Regions from separate parts of the Proteus faecis genome, predicted to be linked through region 2. Evidence: predicted binding sites of a transcription regulator. Region 2 holds the regulator's gene; each other region holds the start of a gene.
What was found. The regulator PhoB, encoded in region 2, activates phosphate uptake and scavenging genes when phosphate is short. The targets are predictions, from matches to a motif close to CTGTCATAAAACTGNCNNAT.

Region 1: ugpB (sn-glycerol-3-phosphate ABC transporter substrate-binding protein UgpB) is a predicted target of PhoB. The motif match lies at 2,309-2,328, and genes of this name have one in related genera.
Region 3: phoA (alkaline phosphatase) is a predicted target of PhoB. The motif match lies at 2,335-2,354, and genes of this name have one in related genera.
Region 4: rbsK (ribokinase) is a predicted target of PhoB. The motif match lies at 3,443-3,462, and genes of this name have one in related genera.

The regions. Positions count from the first base shown of each region.
Region 1 covers NZ_JASVWV010000011.1:87,392-91,975, forward strand. Annotated here, with positions in the region: gene QSH13_RS14145 (cyanate transporter) at 1-185, shown strand, start outside; gene QSH13_RS14150 (carbamate kinase family protein) at 279-1,226, opposite strand; gene QSH13_RS14155 (glycerophosphodiester phosphodiesterase family protein) at 1,533-2,267, opposite strand; gene ugpB (sn-glycerol-3-phosphate ABC transporter substrate-binding protein UgpB) at 2,442-3,749, shown strand; gene ugpA (sn-glycerol-3-phosphate ABC transporter permease UgpA) at 3,811-4,584, shown strand, end outside.
Region 2 covers NZ_JASVWV010000012.1:109,230-113,813, forward strand. Annotated here, with positions in the region: gene QSH13_RS14800 (AAA family ATPase) at 1-275, opposite strand, end outside; gene sbcD (exonuclease subunit SbcD) at 275-1,504, opposite strand; gene phoB (phosphate regulon transcriptional regulator PhoB) at 1,725-2,414, shown strand; gene phoR (phosphate regulon sensor histidine kinase PhoR) at 2,438-3,736, shown strand; gene brnQ (branched-chain amino acid transport system II carrier protein) at 4,215-4,584, shown strand, end outside.
Region 3 covers NZ_JASVWV010000026.1:8,070-12,653, reverse strand. Annotated here, with positions in the region: gene QSH13_RS17750 (ElyC/SanA/YdcF family protein) at 1-196, shown strand, start outside; gene QSH13_RS17745 (hypothetical protein) at 277-585, opposite strand; gene QSH13_RS17740 (alpha/beta hydrolase-fold protein) at 664-2,193, shown strand; gene phoA (alkaline phosphatase) at 2,416-3,855, shown strand; gene QSH13_RS17730 (Na/Pi cotransporter family protein) at 4,277-4,584, shown strand, end outside.
Region 4 covers NZ_JASVWV010000005.1:43,123-47,706, forward strand. Annotated here, with positions in the region: gene QSH13_RS08555 (PTS transporter subunit EIIC) at 1-1,285, opposite strand, end outside; gene murQ (N-acetylmuramic acid 6-phosphate etherase) at 1,325-2,239, opposite strand; gene rbsK (ribokinase) at 2,474-3,394, opposite strand; gene deoC (deoxyribose-phosphate aldolase) at 3,574-4,242, shown strand; gene QSH13_RS08575 (DeoR family transcriptional regulator) at 4,298-4,584, shown strand, end outside.

The DNA of each region.
Region 1 (4,584 bases), on a different contig from region 2:
GTGGTGGCTTTATTATTGCTGCTTTTGGCCCACTAGTTGCTGTGCTATTACGCCAGCCAGATGGAAGCTTTACTTATGCATGGGCATTTCATGCCATTTTAGTGATTGTGACTATAGGATTATTTGCACGATTAAATCCTCATCATTATGCAAAAGCCTATCCCGCTAATCATCCGACTATATAGCCTATATTTAAGATCCACATAAAATAAACGCCTTAATTTTTACAAATAAGGCGTTTATCAATGATAATAATTGAACACTACTTATGAAGATGATTAAGCAACGATATGTGTTCCTGTTTCACCTTTTAAGGCTGAAGCCAGTTTTTCTGGTGTTGTGATAATCACTCTTTTTCCACCTGCAGCTAAAAATGAGAGGCTAGCTTCAATTTTAGGAAGCATACTGCCTGGAGGGAAATGCCCTTCATGCATATATTGTGTCATCTCTTCAACCGACGTTTCACCCAATGCTTTTTGTTCTGGTTTGCCGAAATGAATACAGACTTTTTCAACCCCAGTTGTGATGATAAGAATATCTGCATGTAATTCTTTTGCGAGCAATGTTGATGACAGATCTTTATCAATAACCGCATCAACACTTTGGTAATTACCATGCTCATTTCTGATGACTGGAATACCACCGCCACCCACTGCAATCACGACATAGCCACATTCTGATAGTGACTTAATTGCTTTAGATTCGACAACATGCTGTGGAATTGGAGAAGCGACAACTCGACGATAACCACGACCAGAATCTTCAACAAAATGCCATTGAGGATTTTCTTGCTTTAATTGTGCCATCTCTTGTTCAGAGAAAAATGCGCCAATAGGTTTTGTTGGAGAAACAAAGTTGGGATCGTTTTTATCTACTTCAACTTGTGTAATAAGGGTAATTGCTTGTTTATTGTGTTGAGCGCGAAGCTTATTTGTTAATGCTTGTTGAATTAAATAGCCAATACCACCTTGTGTATCTGCAACACAGTTGGCTAATGGTGTTAACGGCAAACCTTCTTGCACATGCGCCACTTCAGCGCGACGTAAATCAAGCCCTACTTGTGGCCCGTTACCATGAGTTAAAACAATATTATACCCTTCAGCCACCATATCACTGATATGGGCTGCAACCTCTTGTACTGCTTGTTCTTGATGAGCGATAGACTGGCTAGCATTGTCTTTAATAATACTGTTGCCTCCAATGGCAACAACAACGAGTTCTTTCATATTTCACTCTCAATTATATTATAGGCAATTAAAGTAGAAATAACGTACTTCCACTCTTAGAGGTTGGGTTAATAAGGTCGCCATATTCGCTAACCATTTTCCCCATTTTTATTTTTAATGAGATAAACATTATCGTGTTGAACAATATCTATTCATTAATTGCGCAGGATGATAGCAGAGAATGTAAATAAAACATCCATTACTCAACATTTCTCTTAAAATACGGTAGGAAAAGGAGAAAAGGCGTCACCAAACATATCGATAACACCTTATTCAATACAAATAAGCGGGATCGTTAATCCCTTTTCATTTTGCTATTTGATAAACATCCGGTTGGTAGACATCAGGCATATCCGTAATCAACATATCAACACCCCATTGCTCAAAATCTTTCACTTCTTCAGGATTATTCGGGGTATAACAATAAATTTCATAGCCTGCTTGTTTTAACAACTGTGCTTGTTTTTGTGTAAGATACTTGTAATTACAATGCACACTAAAACCATCAATCACTTTTAGTGTTTCTAACGCATTATCTGGGATCTCATCCCACAATTGGCCTCTGCGAATAAACGGCAGGTATCGCTTCATAATGGTAAGCGCATGCGTATCAAAAGAGGAAAATAAAATTTGCTCATTCGGAATATCTGCACTTTTTATCATATCAGAAACCGCTAAACATAAACGCTCAACATCATCATCAGGCCATGTCTTCAACTCAATATTAAGCTTTGTTCCTGAACGTTTAATTAGCTGCAACCCTTGCCTTAATGAAGGAATTTTCTCACCTTGATAGAGTGAGCTAAACCAACTTCCCGCATCAAGACGATGCAAATCATCTAAAGTATGAAAACGCACAGCACCTTGCCCATTTGTGCAACGATTAACTGTTTTATCATGAATAAGCACAGGAACATGATCCGCGGTTAATTGCACATCCGTTTCAATCCATTCACACCCGAAATCAATTGCCATTTTAAACGCAGCCAATGTATTTTCAGGGGCTTTTCCAGAAAAACCTCGGTGAGCAGCTATCTTCATTTCTCTCTCCTTTTCATTTGTGCCGACATCATGACAACCATTTATGACAGCAATTTGACAGTCATACCATCAATATATCTTCATTTAATTGTCACCCCTTTGTCATAAACAACATTTAGGGTAATTCGCAGATTAGATTGCACCTTTAACTTTCGATTAAAAAGGAAATTCTGCATGTCGATAAAATCAATAACAGGCCTTGCTGTTGCGATGACGTTATTTACCTCTCCTACACACGCAAAAACACAAATTGAATGGTGGCATGCAATGGGAGGTGCGCTTGGTCAGAAAGTTAATCAAATCGCCTCTGATTTTAACGCCAGCCAATCTGAATATGAGATAAAGCCTGTTTATAAAGGCACATATGCGGAAACAATGACCAGTGCAGTGGCTTCATTTCGCGCTAAAAACCAACCAGCTATTGTGCAAGTCTTTGAAGTGGGTACAGCCAGCATGATGGGGGCTAAAAAAGCCGTTTTCCCTGTTTATCAATTAATGGAAAAAACCAACGAGCCTTTTGATCCTAATAGTTATCTATCAACTGTCACGGGTTATTACACCAGTAGCGATGGTAAAATGATGTCGTTACCATTTAATAGTTCAACCCCCGTGCTTTACTACAACAAAACGCTATTTAAAAAAGCAGGGATAGAGCAACCACCAAAGACATGGAAAGAGATGGAAATCGTATCTCAAAAACTGCTCGATTCTGGTGTTAAATGCGGATTTACCACCACATGGCAATCATGGACACAAATCGAAAACTTTGGTGCGCGCAATAATTTGCCTATTGCGACAAAAAATAACGGTTTCGATGGTTTTGATACTACCTTCCTATTTAATAAAGCGCCTTTCGTGGCTCATATTCAACAAATGGCTGATTGGTCAAAATCCGGTATTTTTAAATATGGCGGACGCCAATCGGATGCAATGCCTCTATTTTATACTCAGGAGTGTGCCATGGTAATGGAATCATCCGCAGGCTTTGCAGGTATTAAAGAGAATATGAAAGGTCTTGATATTGGTGTTAGCCAATTGCCTTACGATGATACTCTTGTACAAAAACCAGCGAATACCATTATTGGCGGAGCATCGTTATGGGTTATGTCAGGGCGTCCAGACGCGGAATATAACGGTGTTGCCAAATTTTTCACCTATCTTTCAAGTCCTGAAGTTCAAGCTGATTGGCACCAAGCTACGGGTTATTTGCCAGTCACTAAAGCGGCTTATGCGTTAACACAGCAACAAGGTTTTTATCAGAAAAACCCAGGGGCTGACACCGCAATATTACAAATGACAACTTCAGAGCCTACCGAAAATTCAAAGGGATTACGCTTTGGTAATTTCCTGCAAACTCGAGAAATCGTTGATGAAGAGTTAGAAAAAGTGTGGGCAGGAAAACAGAGTGCTCAAGCTGCATTAGATAATGCTGTTACACGTGGAAATGAGCAGTTACGTCGCTTTGAACGTTCTCAACAATAATTATTTATATTAGGCGAGCCAAGTGCTCGCCTTCTATTTTTATCGATTCACTGGATATTGTATGGCTTCTCAATCCATTTATTTTAAACAAAAATGGTTACCTCTCGCGCTAATTTTTCCTCAATTAGCTATCACGCTTATCTTTTTTATTTGGCCTGCTGGGCAAGCATTTTTTCAATCATTTCAATTAGAAGATGCATTTGGACTTAGTCGAGAATTTGTTGGTTTTGAAAATTTTCAGCGACTTTTTAGCAATCGTTATTATTTTGATAGTTTGGTCACGACGCTTATTTTCAGTACCAGTGTCGTATTTTTATCAATGCTATCTGCACTTATTTTAGCGGGTATTGCCGAGCAAATTTTGCGAGGTAAACTGTTTTATCGCACCATTTTAATTTCACCTTATGCCATTGCGCCTGTTATTGCGGGGTTTCTTTGGTTATTTATGCTTGATCCCACAATTGGTGTATTAAGCCAACAATTAAAGAAAATAGGTATTAATTGGGATCCTGTACTTAATACACATCACGCTATGTGGATGGTGATTTTAACGGCGACATGGAAACAAGTAAGTTATAACTTTCTGTTTTTCCTCGCGGCCTTGCAATCTGTGCCCAAATCTCTTTTAGAAGCTGCGGCTATCGATGGTAGTGGCCCTATTAAGCGCTTTATAACTATCAGTTTTCCTTTAATTTCTCCCACAACTTTTTTCTTATTGGTGGTTAATTTTGCTTATGCCTTTTTTGATACATTCGCGATTATCCATGCGATGACACAAGGTGGCCCTGGTAGTAGTACATCAACTCTGGTTTATAAGGTTTATAACGATGGTTTT
Region 2 (4,584 bases):
TACGCTACACCTTTGACTTCAAATTCAACTTCGGTCAAACATTCCGCGGTATGGCGTGTCATTAACTCATTTTGTGATTGTGTGACTTTATCTAATCTTGGCGTTCGATGATAAAGGGCTAAACTAATCGCATCTAATAGGGTGGTTTTTCCCGCACCTGTAGGGCCTGTAATCGCAAATAACCCGTTGCTGATAAAAGGTTCTTGGTTGAAGTTAATTTTCCATTCACCTTTTAAAGAGTTAATATTTTTAAATCGCAGACTTAAGATTTTCATTATGCTTCGTTATCCTCTTTCTCTGCCATTTCAACTGCTTGTTTAAATAATGTTGTTAAACGAGTTTTCGTTTCTTCTGAATCAAACTCATGTTGTTCTAAGCGCCTTTCAAAAACATCATAAACGGTTAATTCGGTCAGTGTTTCGTTCTCATTTTGAGTAAATGCTTGGCGCTGTTTTCTGGCTCTTCTTAATAAAATTACTTCAAAAAGCGGGTCATTAGTGAGCTCTTGAATGCGGGTTTGTATATCACTGAGATAGTCTTGGGTTGAGACTTCGATATCCAACCAAATAGTGGTATCTATTTCACCGTATTGTTTTTTTAGATCTTCAAGTTTTATAGCTATCTCTTTTAATGAACCACTGATAGTGCGTAGTAACTGAAATTCAGGGATGGGTAATAGTGTGAGGTTAGTTAATTTATCTTGTTCAAAATCGATAAGGCAGACACTTTTCTGTTGTCCGCTCTCATCAAAACTTAAGGGGATAGGGGAGCCACTATAACGAATATGGCCTGATTTATTCACCACTTGAGGGCGATGAATATGACCTAGAGCAATATAGTCAAATTCTGGGAATAGGGTGGCAGAGAAAGCTTCTAAAGTACCAATATAAATTTCTCGTACCGAGTCCGTCACACTCGCACCAATGGTTGTAAGGTGGCCTGTTGCAATAATGGGAATGTTGACATTTAATTGCTGACGTAATTCGAGAGCTGTTTGATATTGCGTTTGATAATATTCAGCAATCGCGTCTTTTAAGGCAGTTTGTTTTTCAGCACCTGATTGCCCACTTTTACTGCTGATCATGTCTCTAGGCCGTAGATAAGGGATTGCACAGAGTAATGCGCCTGGCGTGTTATCTTTTTGAGGAAGAATGATCGGGGCTTGTGGTGTTTCTGCATGAACATTGGCAATAACTGTCGTATTTAAACACGCCAATAGTGATTTTGATTCATTGAGTGTCGCGACAGAGTCGTGGTTACCACCTAGAATAACGAGCTGACATTGTGTGTCTCGGATAGCGACAACAAAACGATTATATAGCTCTCGAGCATAACTTGGTGGGGAGCCTGTATCAAAAATATCACCAGCAACAATTAGTGCATCGACTTGATAGTGTTTAATTTGTGCTAATAACCAATCAAGAAACTGCTGATGCTCTTTAGCTCGAGTTTTAGTAAAAAAATATTGCCCTAAATGCCAGTCCGATGTGTGAATAATCCGCATTGCTATCCCTCTTTTTTATTTGATGAAGAGTATAGCGCACCTTCGTTTTTTCGTGAAAACTCAACAATACGTCCTCTTTTTGAGTGATATTTCACCAAAAAATGGTTTATTTACCTTAACAACAGGGATCTATTTCAGTAATGTTAAGGTTAGTCATAAATCTGTCATAAAACTGCATCATAATCATTTTGACCCTCTATAACATTACACAGGATAGAGTATGGCAAGGCGTATTCTTGTTGTTGAAGATGAAACCGCAATTCGAGAGATGATCTGTTTTGTTTTGGAACAAAATGGTTTTCAACCGATTGAAGCAGAAGACTATGATTCTGCATTGAGCTTTCTTATTGATCCTTACCCTGATCTGGTTTTATTAGATTGGATGATCCCCGGAGGATCTGGTTTGCAGATAATAAAACAGATGAAACGGGAAAGTAACACCCGCGATATTCCAATTATTATGCTAACAGCAAAAGGGGAAGAGGAAGATAAAGTCCAAGGATTAGAAACGGGTGCTGATGATTATGTTATCAAACCCTTTTCACCTAAAGAGCTTGTCGCCCGAGTGAAGGCGATCTTACGGCGTTTATCACCGATGTCAGCGGAAGATATCATCGAATTCAATGGATTAGGACTTGATCCTGTTTCTCATCGGGTAACGAGTCAAGACAAACCGATAGATATGGGACCCACCGAATTTAAACTCCTGCACTTTTTTATGACACATCCTGAACGTGTATACAGTAGAGAACAACTGCTAAACTACGTTTGGGGAACGAATGTTTATGTCGAAGACCGTACTGTTGATGTGCATATTCGTCGTTTACGTAAGGCCATTGAAGAAGATGGTCATGACAAAATGATACAGACAGTACGTGGAACGGGATATCGTTTTTCTGCCCGTTTCTAAGTCAATATGGGAGTAATCGTCTGGTGTTAGAACGACTATCATGGAAAGCCCTCGTTTGGGGGCTATGTCTATTTTGCTTACCTGCTTTTATATTATCGCTTTTTATCGGGCATCTTTCTTGGTTGCTGGTGGCCTCGCTTTTCAGTGCTCTTGTGTGGCATGCCTATAATTTGCTGAAATTATCTAAATGGCTATGGTTAGAGCGCTCTGTATTGCCCCCAGAAGGAAGTGGGGGATGGGAGCCTATTTTTTATGGTATTCGACAGACCCAACAACGTAATCGTAAACGACGCAGAGAATTAGGCGACTTAATTAAACGTTTTAGAAGTGGTGCTGAAAGTTTACCCGATGCAGTCGTGATGATGACGAATGAAGGGAATATTTTTTGGTGTAATAGTCTTGCTCAACATTTATTGGGTTTTCGCTGGCCTGAAGATAATGGGCAAAATATTTTTAACTTATTACGTTATCCTGATTTTTTGCATTACTTTACCGCAGGTGATTTTAGTCGTCCCTTAACCATTTCACTAAATAGTGGTTCTATTGTTGAGTTTCGTGTGATGCCATATAGCGAAGATCAGCGTTTGATGGTGGCTCGCGATGTAACAGAAAAAAATAAACTAGAAAACTCACGACGTGATTTTTTTGCTAATGTCAGTCATGAGTTAAGAACACCACTAACCGTTATTCAAGGCTATCTTGAAATGATGGAAGAAAATAGTGTAGCAAAACCCGCAGAGCATAAGGCGATAGTCACAATGCAAGAGCAAGCTAAACGTATGGATACGCTTGTTCAGCAACTTTTACAGCTTTCTCGTATCGAATCTGCTCCGCATATTGATTTAAACAAGATTGTTGATATTCCTGCCATTTTGGCGTTATTACAACAAGAAGCGAACTCATTAAGTCAAGGTCGGCATCAGATTGTTTTTGATGTTGATGATCAGTGGGCTGTTCGTGGTAATGAAGAGCAATTGCGTAGTGCTGTTTCTAACTTAGTGTATAACGCCATTAATCACACTGAAGAAGGTACAACAATCAAAGTCAATTGGAAGAAGATTCCCCAAGGTATGTTATTTAGCGTTTCAGATAATGGATCGGGGATCAGTGCTGAACACTTAACACGTTTGACAGAACGTTTTTATCGCGTTGATAAAGCTCGCTCTCGTCATTCTGGTGGTACCGGGTTAGGTTTGGCTATTGTGAAAAAATCGTTGCTCCATCATCACTCTCAATTGAATATTGAAAGTAAAGTGGGGGTTGGGAGTACATTCTCTTTTATCCTTCCTCAAACATTGCTTAGCGCTAAAGAAACACACTAGCTGTATGTCTTTTTTAAAACCTTTATCATCTGTATTCAATCAGTGATAAAGGTTTTTTGTTCCTTTCTTCATCTTTTTAATATCAACAAAAACTAATATCGTAGCGTTAAATTTTAATATTATTAATTAATGTTAACTTTAAATGATGCCGATATTCAATATTATTGGTGATAAAATGCACAAATCATATCATGTATATTCGATAATATATGATAGTTATAACTAGTGCTGAAAAATAGTTTAGATGATTATTCTGGTTTTTGGATTGGCTATTGCCTTTTTTCATTATAAAAGTTTTACTTGTGACCAGTTATCGGCAATTTTTTCTATTTAGTACTTAATTGCTCTACATGAAATGATTATATATGGATATTATCCTGAATAATGATGATATGAGCCTAAATAGATATTGTTGATTTTATGTTGCGCCATATCGGCGTAATTAAATCATTATTGTAAATACATATTAACAAAACTTATGGCACATAGATTAACTTCCAGAGATATTCTGGCATTAGGGTTTATGACATTCGCCCTATTTGTTGGCGCTGGCAACATTATTTTTCCTCCAATGGTGGGGTTACAATCAGGCGAATTTGTTTGGACCGCAGCGATTGGCTTTTTGATCACCGGTGTTGGTTTACCTGTTTTAACGGTTGTCGCATTGGCAAAAGTTGGTGGTGGCATTGAGGCATTAAGTACACCTATTGGTAAATCAATGGGATTATTATTAGCTATTGTTGCTTATCTTGCTGTTGGCCCCCTTTTTGCTACTCCTCGTACTGCAACCGTTTCTTTTAAAGTGGGTATTGCTCCTTTAGTGGGTGATACAGAGATGTCATTGTTGA
Region 3 (4,584 bases), on a different contig from region 2:
TGCTGATGCGATTTTCACTATCGCGAGTTGGCAAAGTGGCCCAAGTGATATCTCTTACCTAACGGTTGTGGCACCTGATAAGCCATTAGCGGAATTACAAAAAGCCAGTAAATCAGATATACAAGGTATTTATCGTGATGGCTTAAAAGCACTAGGATTATGGAGTTTCCGTAGTTATCCACTAGAAGAGCGTTAATTTAATTAAGCTAGAATAGAAACCCAATGATATAAATAAACTTCTAAATTGGGTTTCTATTTGCCGTAAGCTAACAACTGCTAATTTGAAATTGGCACACTAATAGATCCATTAAGTAGAATTACAGGCGTTGCAATGATCACTAGAGGGAGAAGAACCGCATCTCCTACCAGCGTAAAAGGTGTTAACGCAAAATTACGCAAAATTCGACTCGGATGATTCTTCTCTTCTTCTTTGGCAGTATAAAACATTAAGTTATATTTCATTGCAAGATTATCTTTAGGATAAAAATTAAATCTTAGTTGTTCTCGTGTAAATATCATTCCTTCTATTTTATAACTCTTATAATAGCCATCTTTATTTGAATTATTTAATTGAATTGATAACAATTATCATTACTATTGTTTCTCACAATAGTTTATAACGAGAATAATATAGTGAGAATTCCTCTGATGATATGTGCACTAATGGCATCCTTTCCTAGTTTTGCTAATTGTTTATCTGTAACAGAAGGTAATGAAATAACAGGCCAGTTTGATAACAATACAGTGTGTTTTGCTACTCATTTTGATCGCGAGCGTTATGTTGAATTAAACGTAAAAGGAATACAAAATCTACGGTTAGAGAAACAAGATGGCACTCATGTTCGTAGTTTATTAAAAGATATTCCTTCTGATGGGCAGCAAAAAGTACGCTTTTTACTGCCTGAAACGGCGAGCTATCAATTAGTTGCTCAAGGTGAAATGGGAAAAACATGGCAACTCACACTGACAACACAACCTTATCAGCCTTTAGATAAAGATGCGGGTATTGCACTAACTAGCCCTCGTTTACAAACTCTCGCTAAACAACTTGATCAAAAAAATATTCAGGCATTTTGGCAACAAATACGCCAAGAAGGGGCTCCTCTGATTGAGTCTTATGATAATGATAAAAAGCGAGTAACTTTTTTATGGCAAGGTGCCAAAAAGAATGTTTATTTATTAGGATCACCCGAGGGTAATCACGATCCATTAACCCATTTAGCCAATAGTGATATTTGGTATCGTAGTTATATCGTGCCTAACGATACATTAATGCAATATAAATTAGCACCTGATGTACCCGTTATTGAAAATTCAGAGCCATTTGAGCAACGTCGCGCTATTTTAACCACAGCACAGTCCGATCCGCTGAATTCTCAAAATTCCCCAAGTCAATCTGAGGATATCTATAACCACTTTTCTTTATTGTCATTAGACAGTCAACGAGAATGCCAATTACCCGATATTCTTGATAGAACAATGAAAGGTAAGACAGAAATTGTACGTTTTCACAGTGAGATCTTAAATAATGATCGTGAAATAGCACTTTATCTGCCAGCCCAAAAAATGGAAACACCTCGATTGCTCGTATTATTTGATGGGCAAACTTACCGTCGCCAATATGGTATTGATCGATTTTTTGATAAACAGATCGAAGAAGGTAAATTGGCTCCGATGATGATCTTATTTGTTGATAGCATTGATAGTGATCGTCGTAGTGTTGAATTACCGCCGAATCCTGATTTTTACCGCTTCTTGGCAGATGAACTCTTTGTTTGGCTAGAAAAAGAGCAAGGTATTCAGGTATCAGGAGAAGAAACCATTGTCGCGGGTTCGAGTTATGGTGGATTAGCTTCTTCATGGGTCGCATTTAATCGCCCTGATCGCTTTGGTAAAGTGTTGAGTATGTCTGGCTCTTATTGGTGGGCACCTGAAAATGAAGAGCCTGAATGGCTTATTCGCCAATTTGAACAAGCAGATAAAAAGCCATTACAGTTTTTCTTAGAGGCGGGATTATTTGAAAGCCGTGGTGATAAGGGCGGAATTCTAAATAATAATCGTCATCTTAAACAGGTTTTAGAGCAAAAAGGTTATCCTGTTAAATCACTCGAAATGGCTAGTGGGCATGATTATATTTCTTGGTGTGAAACCCTGTATTTGGGGGCGAAAGCATTAACCCAAGAGAATGACTAGCTTAAGCTCTCGTTTTCCTATCGTGTTTTAACAATATGTTTTAATACAACAGAAGCTTATATCCGTATTAGTGATATAAGCTTTGTTTGTCATCAACATGTCATAAAGCTGTCATCGAAATCGCTTTTACTCTTCATTTCTCTGTCATTTAACTGCCGTAAGCTTTTCCTGACTTAAAACATTAACCCTGTTTTTTTTACTTTAGAGTGCAAGGAAAAAGCTATGTCTCATCGTTACCAACGTTCTATTTTATCCGTTATTGTAACAACACTATTGGCTGGCGCGAGTTTCTCTTCTTTTGCAGCTCCCGTTGCTGCTGATGCAATTTTGGCACAAGATCGTGCAGCAAAAGGTAATATCACGGAATTTGGCGGTGCTCGCCGTATGACTCAAGATCAAACTGAGGCATTAAAAGCAGCTTTACATAATAACCAAGCAAAAAATGTGATCCTCTTTATTGGTGATGGTATGGGGGATTCTGAAATCACTGTTGCACGTAACTATGCTGAAGGTGCTGGTGGCTTCTTTAAAGGTATCGATGCCTTACCTATTACAGGTCAATACACACACTATGCTTTAGATAGAAAAACGCAAAAACCTAACTATGTAACAGACTCTGCAGCTTCCGCGACAGCATGGGCTTCGGGTGTGAAAACGTATAATGGTGCATTAGGGATTGATGTGTTTGGTAAGGATCACCAAACTATTTTGGAATTAGCAAAAGCCAATGGAAAGGCAACAGGTAATGTGACAACATCAGAAATTCAAGATGCAACACCGGCGGCACTGTACTCTCATGTAACAGGTCGCAAATGCTATGGCCCTGTTGAAACTTTAGAAAAATGTTCAACTAATGCATTAGAAAATGGTGGTAGAGGTTCTATCTCTGAACAACTATTAGTCACTCGTGCCGATGTGACATTAGGGGGCGGTGCGAAAAGTTTTGCTCAAACTGCAGCTGCGGGTGAATATAAAGGTAAAACGTTAGAGCAACAAGCGATTGAGCGTGGTTATCAAATCGTGAAGGATGCCAAATCATTAGATGCAATTACGCTTGCAAATCAAGATAAACCCGTGCTTGGTTTATTCCACGAAGGTAATATGGCCGTGGCTTGGGAAGGGCCTAAAGCGACGTATCATGGTAATTTGAATAATCCACCTTTAGAGTGCAAACCTAATTCTAAACTCGATCCAAATGCGCCAACACTGGCACAAATGACCAAAAAAGCAATTGACTTACTGAAGACCAATGAAAATGGATTCTTCTTACAAGTCGAAAGTGCCTCTATTGATAAGCAAGATCATAATGCGAATCCTTGCGGACAAATTGGTGAAACGGTTGCGTTAGATGAAGCCGTACAAATCGGCTTAGATTTTGCTAAACAAAACGGCGACACACTGATTATCGTAACTGCTGACCATGCTCATTCAAGTCAAATTATTGAGGCGGATGTGAAATCAAGCGGATTAACACAAGCACTTATTACCAAAGATGGCGCAGTTATGGTCGTGAACTATGGTAATGCAGAAGAAGGATCCCAAGAACATACAGGGGCTCAGCTACGTGTTGCCGCTTATGGTCCACATGCTGCGAATGTCGTTGGGTTAACTGACCAAACCGACTTATTTTTCACTATGCGTGATGCGATGGGTCTGAAGTAAATTCCAGTTGAATTTATAGTCTGTCTGAACTTGTAGTCGAATTGCCTTACTAACTTGTTGTATTTTCGCGCGACTTAGAGAGATACCCTCTGGTCGCGTTTTTTTATGAAAAATTGAGACCATTTAAATAAAGTGATAATAAATCAATGGGTTATTTATAGGTTGATTTTGAAAATTACATATTTCCTGTTATAATTAACAGAATTGACAAATTAATCCATGTAATATTCTCAACTTCTCCATTGATTATTGTACTTTAGTTGCAATATCTTTTTGTCTAATAACGCTCTACGTTATTAAGGGCATTACCCGTAAAAATCTTTTCTCAGATAGATTATCTGCTCGTGGTCTTTCTCTTTTTTATGAGATTGAAGGAGAACAGAGTCAAACAAACAACGATAAAAATAAGGTTATTATTTCTATGCTGACACTGCTTCATTTACTCTCATCAGTCGCGCTTCTTGTCTGGGGAACACATATTGTTCGTACAGGCATTATGCGTGTTTTTGGCTCTGATTTGCGCCGAATTTTAGGTAAAAGTATTAATAAAAAATCCAACGCCTTTCTCGCAGGTGTGGGAGTAACAGCATTAGTCCAAAGCAGTAATGCGACGGCACTTTTGGTTATCTCTTTTGTGACACAAGGACTAATTTCGATTACACCAGCACTTGTTATTATGCTAGGTGCCGATGTAGGTACTGCACTTATGGCGCGTGTGCTGACTTTTGA
Region 4 (4,584 bases), on a different contig from region 2:
ACTTAATAATTTGCCCATCGCCGACTAAAGGAATTAATGATAACCCAGCAGTGCCAAATGGAATAATGATCCCAACTTGGAAATATGCCATTAATGCGCCACCCGCCGCGCCACCAATACATCCCGCAATAAAAGGTTTTCCTAGTGGAAGGGAAACACCAAATAATAAAGGTTCGCCGACGCCAAAAATACCAACGGGTAATGCGCCCATTAATGTTTTCTTTAAACGTTGATTTTTAGTACGTAGATAAACCCAAAAACAAGAGCCTACTTGCCCCATACCGCCCATCGCTAAAATAGGGAATAGATAATTTAAACCAAAAGTATTTAAAATTTCGGTATGAATAGGAATCAGCCCTTGATGTAATCCCGTTAAGAGTAAAAATAAGAAACTTCCGCCTAACGCAGCCCCCGTTACAACCGCGCCACCACCTTGATTCAATAGTGATAATGATACGCCTTGCGCTAATAACTGATTAAGGTAATGGCCGATAGGTTGAAATATCATAATCGCCACCAGTGAAGAGACTAAAATCGTCACAAATGGCGTTAAGATAAGATCAAGACTCTCTTTAACGATACTACGAAACCATAATTCTAATTTTGAAGAGAACACAACCACCATCAATACGGCAAAGATCCCGCCGCTGTTTGGCTGTAACTTCTCACCAAATAAGGTGATATCAGCAAGCCCAGGCATGGCTAATAATCCGGCCATGACCGCACCGATTGAAGTTGATGCTCCCAATTCTTTAGCGGTATTTATCCCAATCATAATAGAGAGATATGCAAATACCGTACTACCAATTAATTTGAATAATTTAAATAGTTCAGGAAATTGCTCAACTAAACCCGGTGCGACTAAACGGATAATATTAATTAACCCCATAATCAAACCACAGCCAATTAAAGCTGGAATTGTTGGAACAAAAATCGCCGCTAATGTATTTAGCATACGGCGAATTGAGAAGCCTTTTGTTACTGGTGTTGGCGCCGTCTCATGTTCACTACTGACTGAACTGTTTTGCATACGCTTATTCATGATGGAATAAACTTTTGCCGCAGTTCCCATTCCAACAATCACTTGATGCTGCTCACCATTGAATACAACGCCCTTAACGCCTTCGACTTGTTTTAAAGCATCAGCATCAAATAGAGAACTATCTTTTAAAATCAATCGAATACGAGTCATACAATGTGTTAGGGTTGCCACATTTTGAAACCCACCAGCATGTTTTTCTATTTCTATTGCTAACGTGTCGAGATGTTCTATTTTATTAGCCATATATGTGCCTGCTAAAGTTCAGAGTGTTTACTCATATTGTTATTCATTAAATAAGGCAAGTTGCTGTTGTAGTGAACGATAAGGATATTGCTGTGTAATTTGCTCCACTTTCTCCACACTCAGGTGAAGTTCATACATTAAAATGGCTTTTCTAGGATGATAATTCACCATTTGTAACAAGGTTCTGGCTCTTTCATGTGATATTCCACACACTTCGCTAACAATACCTTCAGCACGGCGTTGCAACTTCTCATTACTTGCAATCACATCCACCATAAGGTTTTTATGCACTTTTCCAAGCTTAGTCATGACACTAGTACTTAACATACCCAAAATCATTTTTTGAGCCGTACCGCTTTTCATTCTTGTAGAACCAGTTAACACCTCTGCGCCCACATCTGGCGCAATAGATAAGTCAGCAATTTCACTCATCATACTTTTGCCACGGGTAGTTATAGATACTGTCAATGCTTTTAACTTTTTGCCATATTGCAAAGCTGCGACAGTGAAGGGGGTACGACCGCTTGCTGCAATGCCAATAACAACATCTTTATCACCAACATGACGGCGTTGAAGCTCTTCAATTGCCGCCTCTCGGCTATCTTCAATATTTTCAACTGCTTTTAACATTGCATCATGACCGCCAGCAATAATCGCCTGCACTAACGTAGGAGAGACACCAAAAGTAGGTGGGCATTCTGCACTGTCTAGTACAGCTAATCGGCCACTGGTTCCGGCACCGACATAAAAAATACGGCCACCTTTTTGCAAACGTTCAGTTATTTTTTCTACTGCTTTAGCAATAGCGGGTAATTCTTTTTTAACCGCACTTGCAACTGTCATATCTGCACTATTGATAAGCGTAACCAACTCTAAAGCACTTAATTCAGAAAACTGTGTTGTTTCTTGATTGCTTTCATTTTTAAGACATTCGCTTAATGCATCTTCTTTCATCACAACAACTCCAATGAAACCAAATTTCAATAAAAATTACACTCACTGAAATTATATTTCAATAGTATTTGTCACCACTTCGTGAAATCAATCACATTAAGTTAATGTTTTTTGTTTGCAAGAAATTCAATATTGACCAAAAAACAAAGTAATATATTGATTTAAAATGACTTCCACTTACCTTCTAAATAAGAAAGCAAGTGGAATACAAAGATGTGATAGTGTAGAAGGTGACTATTTCTTTTGTGCTAAAAACAGCCCAAACTCTTCAATGCTTGGGTAAGAAGATTGCGTACCTTTTCCGGCAACACTTAAGCCTGAAAACATCACTGCTTTATTTAATGCTTCGTCAATATTATTAGTGTGAACATAATAATGGGAAAAACAACCAATAAAGGCATCCCCTGCTCCACTGGTATCTATTGCATCAACTTTAATGGCAGGAATGTGCTTTTCAATTTCGCCGTTCATCCATAATGCACCTTTTTCACCTAACGTAACGATGACATTCTTAAATCCTTTTTGTAGTAAAGAATAAGCGGCTTTGCGAATTTCATCCATTGTAGTGATTGGCATACCGGTCAATATTTCAAGTTCGGTTTCATTCGGAACAAAAAAATCACAACGAGCAGCAATACCAAGATCTAATGCTTTTGAAGCTGGTGCTGGGTTAAATAACACAGGAATATGGTGTTTATTGCCAAACTCAATAGCGTGATAGACCGTTTCAAGCGGGATTTCTAATTGCAATACGATTATTTTGCATTTTTTCAGACTATCTGCCGCTCTATCAATATCTTCTGGCGACAAATGTTGATTAGCACCTTTAACAATTAAAATGCTATTTGATGATTGAGATGTCACAAAAATAGGAGCAACACCACTTGTTGTGCCGGGTACTTTTTCAACATAGCGTGTATTAATGCCATAAGATCCTAAATTCATGATGGTATTATCCGCGAAAATATCATCACCGACCTTTGTTAACATCATCACTTTTGAATTTAATTTAGCAGCCGCAACCGCTTGATTTGCTCCTTTACCACCACAACCCATCTTAAATGCCGGCGCCTCAAGGGTTTCCCCCTCTTTTGGCATCCTATCTATATAGGTGATTAAATCCACCATATTTGAACCAATCACTGCAATATCCATAGCGCCTCTTACTCTTATATGAAATTTTCAAATGTGAAAATAGTGACATTTTGTTAGATGTATAACAGTATAATGTTATTTAGATATCATCTGTGATTGTTATCTCATTAAAACGGCTCTAATATGTTACCAAACTAACATGAGTGAAAAATAACAATCTCTTTACTAAGGAATAGACTATGCGTCCATTAGCTAATTATATCGATCATACTCTTCTTGCTGCAGATACAACTGAATCACAAATCAAGAAATTGTGTGCTGAAGCAATTGAACACGGTTTCTTCTCTGTGTGTATTAACACTTCTTACATCCCTTTAGCAAGAACTTGCCTTGAAGGCAGTGATGTAAAAGTATGTTGTGTTATCGACTTCCCATTTGGGGCTGGTTTAACAGCAACAAAAGCATTTGAAGCAGCTGAAGCTATTCGTCAAGGTGCACAAGAAGTCGATATGGTTATCAATATCGGTATGTTAAAAAGCGGTCGTTTAGACTTCGTAAAACAAGATATTGAAGCAGTAAAAGCAGCTTGTGGTAATACAACTCTGAAAGTGATTTTAGAAACTTGCTTATTAACTGACGACGAAGTACGTTTAGTCTGTGAAATGTGCCGTGAGATCCGCGTTGATTTTGTGAAAACATCGACAGGATACAGTACAATGGGCGCAACAGAACATCATGTTGCTTTGATGCGTAAAACCGTTGGTGATGAAGTTGGCGTGAAAGCTTCTGGTGGTGTTCGCGATCGCCAAACAGCATTAAACATGATCAAAGCAGGAGCAACACGTATCGGAGCTAGCGCAAGTGTCGCTATCGCAACAGATTCAGATGCACCTGAATCAACTTACTAATTATTTAGCGTATCTTTTTTTGGAGTGCGCTATTCGATAATACAAGGATCCTTCGGTGATAGAGACCAAACAGCACGAACGTTTGCGCCGCCTCAGTGAATGTATAAAACGCTCAGGTCGCATACATCTTAAAGACGCCGCAAGGATCCTTGAAGTTTCTGAGATGACGATTAGACGAGATCTTAGCTCTGATGCTGAAAACCCGTTCCCAATGTCATTATTAGGTGGCTATATTGTTGCATTAGCCCAACCTCATGCAGGATCGCTATCAACATCCTCCAATATTATTACGCCGGATCAAACAGAAGAACTTCATATTCCTAATCTTGCTGCTGGCATGGT